One region of the Ligilactobacillus animalis genome, then DNA from elsewhere that is predicted to be linked to it. Evidence: a T-box and tRNA genes for the amino acid it is inferred to sense, from the RefSeq annotation. Region 1 holds a T-box; the other holds one or more tRNA genes.
What was found. The T-box of region 1 lies ahead of leuS (leucine--tRNA ligase). A T-box ahead of a tRNA ligase gene usually reads a tRNA of that ligase, here a tRNA-Leu.
Positions count from the first base shown of each region.

Region 2: it encodes a tRNA-Leu, which carries the amino acid that the T-box ahead of leuS (leucine--tRNA ligase) is inferred to sense. The anticodon was not compared.

Region 1 is NZ_CP047141.1:569,583-572,761, reverse strand. It holds gene leuS (leucine--tRNA ligase) at 1-1,454, opposite strand, end outside; T-box leader at 1,511-1,715, opposite strand; gene GSR62_RS02800 (LysM peptidoglycan-binding domain-containing protein) at 1,761-3,179, opposite strand, start outside.
Region 2 is NZ_CP047141.1:373,821-376,999, forward strand. It holds gene GSR62_RS01740 (Tex family protein) at 1-935, shown strand, start outside; gene GSR62_RS01745 (SprT family protein) at 928-1,371, shown strand; tRNA gene GSR62_RS01750 (tRNA-Leu) at 1,422-1,507, shown strand; gene GSR62_RS01755 (beta-ketoacyl-ACP synthase III) at 1,638-2,618, shown strand; gene GSR62_RS01760 (CHAP domain-containing protein) at 2,786-3,179, shown strand, end outside.

The DNA.
Region 1 (3,179 bases):
TCGCGTTTCCCTTTACGTCCATTTTCATCGACTACATTGACCCAATCTTCGAGGTTAGCCAATGGACTTTCACCTGTACCTGAAGGCTTGATGTCATTTGACTTAGGTAAAAGAAGTGGTAATTCATCTTCTGGAACTAAAGTTGTTTCGCCATCTTCCCAGTGGATCACAGGGATCGGTTCGCCCCAGTAGCGTTGACGTGAGAAAGTCCAATCACGTAAGCGGTAATTTACTTTCTTATCACCCACACCGTGTTCTTTCAACCAGTTGATCATCGTCCCGATCGCTTCTTCTTTGGTCAAACCATTCAAGAAATCGGAGTTGATATATTCACCCTCACCGGTGTAAACTTCTTTTTCAACATCTCCCCCAGCAATGACTGGGATGATCGGCAAATCATATTTCTTTGCAAATTCCCAATCACGCGGATCATGGGCAGCCGAGACCATAACCGCTCCGGTACCATATGAAGCCAAGACATAATCAGCTAACCAGATCGGTAATTTTTCACCATTTACTGGATTGATCGCATAACTTCCGGTAAAGACCCCAGTTTTTTCTTTAGCTAGATCTGTTCTTTCAAGATCAGACTTGTGTGAGATCTCTTCAACGTAAGCTTCAACAGCTGCTTTTTGTTCTGGTGTCGTTAAACTAGCTACCAGTTCATGTTCAGGTGCGATCGTGATCGCTGAAGCACCAAATAAAGTATCTGGACGTGTAGTAAATACTTCTAATTGTTCATCTTGACCATCAACTTTAAAATCGATCGTAGCACCAACTGAGCGTCCGATCCAGTTGCGTTGTTGTTCTTTAATCGCTTCAGGCCAATCAAGATCTTCTAGATCATCGATCAAACGATCCGCATAAGCCGTGATCTTTAGGACCCATTGACGCATTGGTTTACGGATAACTGGGAAGCCACCCCGTTCGGTCTTACCGTCGATAACTTCTTCATTAGCCACTACAGTCCCTAGATCTGGACTCCAGTTAACTGGGATCTCAGCTTCATAAGCTAGACCACGTTTGTAAAGTTGTTCAAAGATCCATTGTGTCCATTTATAATAAGCCGAATCGGTCGTATTTACTTCGCGATCCCAATCGTAAGAAAGACCCAATGATTTGATTTGACGTCTAAAATTGTTAATATTTTTCTTAGTAAATTCACGTGGCGAATTACCTGTATTCAACGCATATTGTTCCGCTGGTAAACCAAAAGCATCCCACCCCATTGGATGTAAAACATTGTAGCCTTGCATCCGTTTCATACGTGAAATGATGTCAGTTGCCGTATACCCTTCTGGATGGCCTACATGTAGCCCTTGTCCCGATGGGTAAGGAAACATATCTAAAGCATAGTAATTCTTTTTATCCTTATCCTCAGTTGTCTTGAACGTCTTATGTTCATCCCAATAACGTTGCCATTTTTTTTCGATCTCTTTATGATTATAGCTCATCTATCCATAGTTCCTTTCTAGAAAATAAAAAAGTCCTATATAGAGTTATAAACTCCATATAGGACGAAAAACCGCGGTACCACCCATATTCCAACACTAAGTTGACACTTAACTTCGTAACGGGAAGGACCGTTTTCACTTACTAACTTCGGTGAAAAACTCAAAGGCGAGTTCAGAAAAACCAACTTGTATACTCACAGCAACCGTATACTCTCTGAAAATAGCTCAGTTCTTCCTAATACTCCTTATCTGCGTTCAAATATTTACTTCATCTTAGCAAAACCGCTCGACTAATTCAAGAGAAAATTATTTTAATTTCAAATTTTGTCCGACATAGATCATGTCTGAGGTCAAATTATTCAAGGCTTTCAATTGATTTACCGTCGTACCATTATTGGAAGCGATCCGCCAAAGTGAGTCACCCGCTTTGACTGTATATGTTTTCTTTGGACTACTTTGGGCGTTTGTCTTATTAGCCGTTGTAACTGCACCTTTAGTTACTTTAAGCGTCTGGCCAACATAGATCAGATCACTTGATAAGTTATTGACTTGTTTTAAGTCATTTAACGTCATTTTATGTGAATTAGCGATCGCCCACAAGGAATCACCCGCCTTGACCGTATACGTTCCATTACCATTTGCTTGATTTTGATTTGAATTTTGAGCAGTATTTGTACTTGGCTTGTTAGAAACTGTTTTACCAGAGACCTTCAAAACTTGACCAGGCATGATCAAATTACTGCTCAAGTTATTCAAATTCTTCAACTCTTGTAAGCTCATATTGTGGTTGACTGCAATACGGTACAAAGAGTCGCCCGCCTTGACCGTATACGTCCCATTGCCACTTGCTTGGGCTTGATTTGAATTTTGTGATGTATTTGTGTTCGTACTTGGCTGGCTTGTATTTGCTTGTCCTGAAACTTTCAAAACTTGACCAGGCATGATCAAGTTGCTGCTCAAATTATTCAAATTCTTCAACTCTTGTAAGCTCATATTGTGGTTGACTGCAATACGGTACAAAGAGTCGCCCGCCTTGACCGTATACGTCCCGTTGCCACTTGCTTGGGTCTGATTTGAATTTTGTGATGTATTTGTACTTGGTTGGTTCGAAGTTGCTTGGCCCGAGACCTTCAAAACTTGACCAGGCATGATCAAATTACTGCTCAAGTTATTCAAATTCTTCAACTCTTGTAAGCTCATATTGTGGTTGACTGCAATACGGTACAAAGAGTCGCCCGCCTTGACCGTATACGTCCCGTTGCCACTTGCTTGGGTCTGATTTGAATTTTGTGATGTATTTGTACTTGGTTGGTTCGAAGTTGCTTGGCCTGAGACCTTCAAAACTTGACCGGGTATGATCAAATTACTGCTCAAGTTATTCAAATTCTTCAATTCTTGTAAACTCATGTTGTGGTTAACTGCGATGCGGTACAAAGAGTCACCTGCTTTGACCGTATACGTCCCATTGCCACTTGTTTGGGCTTGATTTGAGTTTTGTGATGTATTTGTATTCGTACTTGGCTGATTCGTAGTTACTTGGCCTGAAACTTTTAAAACTTGACCTGCAAAAATCAGATCGCTACTCAAGTTATTCAAGCTCTTCAATTCTTGCAAACTCATATTGTGGTTTTTAGCGATCCGGTATAAAGAGTCACCCGCCTTGACAGTGTAAGTCCCATTGCCACTTGTTTGCGTTTGGCCCGCATTATTATTGTTAGTCGTTGG
Region 2 (3,179 bases), 200 kb from region 1:
CTGGAGCCTCAGTTTATTCTGCCAGTGCCCAAGCACGCGAAGAATTCCCGGACTTTAATGTGGAAGAGCGCTCAGCGGTAAGTATTGCGCGACGTTTACAAGATCCACTAGCGGAATTGATCAAGATCGACCCGAAAGCGATCGGGGTCGGTCAGTATCAACACGATCTGCCAGAAAAGCAATTAGATGATGAACTCCAAACGGTGATCGAGACTGGGGTCAATCAAGCAGGGGTCAATTTGAACACAGCTAGTGCCACTTTATTGCAACATATTTCAGGGCTAAATAAAACGACGGCCAAAAATATCGTCGCTTATCGGGATGAAAATGGGCGCTTTACCACGCGGACCCAGCTCAAAAAAGTTGCCCGTTTAGGCCAAAAAGCGTACGAGCAAGCAGCTGGTTTCTTGCGGATCATTGGGGGCAAAAATGTTTTTGATAACACTGATATTCACCCTGAAAGTTATCCTTTAGCGAAGGCGATCTTGGCCCAAGCACAGATCGAGCAAGCCGAGATCGGGACTGCTCTAGCAGAAGAAAAGTTAGCTCGTTTTGATGCGAAAGCTTTTGCTAAAGCTAATCAAGCGGGACTAGCTACGGTCAAAGATATCGTAGCGAGCTTAAAGAAACCGGGCCGCACATTACGCGATTCTATGCCGGCACCATTGCTAAAAGCCGATGTCTTACATTTAGAAGATCTCAAAGTAGGAATGAAATTACAGGGGACCGTGCGTAACGTTGTCGACTTTGGTGCCTTTGTGGATATTGGGGTCAAGCAAGATGGACTAGTTCACGTCTCTAAGATGAGTCAAAAATTTATCAAACATCCAAGTCAAGTCGTCGCAGTCGGTGATATCGTTGATGTTTATGTGACGGATGTCGATCTTAAGCGTGGGCGCATCCAGTTGAGCATGTTAGCGCCAGCCGATGACTGATCAACAGCTTCAGGCACTAGTCGAAGAGCTCTCCTTGAGGTATTTCAAACGTGCTTTTATCCACCGCGCTTACTTCAATCGGCGTTTGAAAACCACTGGAGGGCGTTATTTATTGACGAGCCATGATATTGAGATCAATGAAAAGATGTTGACAGAACACGGCCAAGCGACCCTTATCGGAACGATCAAACATGAACTTTGCCACTACCATCTGCATTTGACTGGACAAGGATATCGGCACCGTGATCAAGCTTTCAAGCAATTATTGCGTCAGGTCGGTGGCTTACGGTATGCTCCAGCCAGTAGTAAGAATTACCGTTATACATACGGCTGTCAAAATTGCGGGCAAAAATATCAGCGCCAACGTCGGATCGATGTCAAACGCTTTGTTTGCAGTCGCTGTCACGGGAAGTTGCGCCTTTTGAAAAAAATCTAAAAAAATAGTTGCAGGGGTCTAGTTTGTCTGCTATAATTAATTCTGTTGTCGCGGGTATGGCGGAATTGGCAGACGCGTCAGACTAAGGATCTGGTGAGCAATTGAGCTCGTGATGGTTCGAATCCATTTACCCGCATCACTAACAGGGCTGTGAATATTCACGGCCCTGTTTTTTCATTTGTGGATAAAAGCAAAGAGGTAGTTTGTCCACAAAACGATATGCTATGATAAAGCTAATGATAAATATTTTGGAAAGAGGGCCTACTATGACAGCCGTAAAAATTACCGCAAGTGCGGGGTATCTTCCTGAAAAGGTAGTGACTAATGATGAATTGAGTCAGTTGATGGATACATCCGATGAATGGATCGTGTCTCACACTGGGATCAAGCAACGGCACTATGCGATCGCTGAAAATACGTCAGATCTAGCTACAAAGGTCGCTCAAAAGTTATTGAAGCAGGCTAAGTTAGATGCGACTGCGATCGATCTGATCATCGTCTCGACGATCACACCGGATGCTTTGACCCCAGCAACAGCAGCGATCGTCCAAAAAAATATTCAAGCTAGCAATGCCTTCGCGTATGACTTGTCCGCCGCGTGTGCGGGCTTTATCTTTGCGCTGGCAACGGCTGAAAAATTTATCCACAGTGGGATGTATCAGCGGGCAATGGTCATCAGTGCGGAAACTAATTCTAAGATGATGGACTTTACCGATCGGACCTCAGCCGTCTTTTTTGGGGATGGCGCAGCGGGTGTGATCTTAGAAAAGAGTACCGGTAATACTGCATATTTAGCCGAAAAGATCGCTACCCGAGGTAACACTGAAGTTATCCACAGTGGCCGCGTTGCCCCGCTCCAAAAAGTTGCTGCCGACAATTATCCACAGCTGGATGCATTTTACCAAGATGGACGAGCAGTTTACAATTTTGTAACAAATGACGTTACTGCTCATATCGATGAATTTTTGGCAGATAATGGTGTTAAACCAGCTGACCTTGATCTAGTGGTCACGCACCAGGCTAATCTACGGTTGATCGAAAATATTGCGCAACATTTAGCTTTGGATCTAGACAAGTTTGCGATCAATGTCACTGAAGCGGGAAATACCTCATCTGTAGGGATCCCGTTAGCCTTGGCGCAAGCTTTAGCACAGGGGAAACGCCCTAAAAAAGTCTTGTTAACTGGTTTTGGGGCTGGGTTAGCCTATGGCAGTATTTTGTTAGATCTAAGTGAATTTGGAAATTAAAGTGTATTTGACCCGTGTTTGTAATGTTACAAACACGGGTTTTTTCGTGTTTCTAAGTAACATAAGCTAGATAAATAAGTACAAATATGTAATTTAAGAGTAACATTTCTGTAATCTTACTAGTGTATACTATGAAAAGTAAATAAATCGACGAGGTATCCAAAATTATGTTTTTAAAGAAAGTAATCACAAGTACAGTCGCACTTAGTATGTTGGCTGTGTCTGTTTTAAACACAACAACAGCAGTGAGTGCAGATACTGTATCTGATACTCAAAATGCGATCAATACTAACAAGAGTGAAACAGATAAATTATTAAAAGATATTGCATCAGCAAACGCTGACAACATTAAGTTACAAGAACAAATTTCAGATAACACTGAAAAGATCGAAAAATTAAAGACTGATATCGACCAATCAAACGAAAAGATCAACAAGTTGAACGGTCAGATCGAAGGTGCTAAGGTCGAAGTTGAAAAACGTACAGAAGCACTTAAAGGTCAATTAGTTGCTTTACAAAAGAAATCTGGCGATACAGTTAGTGGTAACATCTACCTTGATT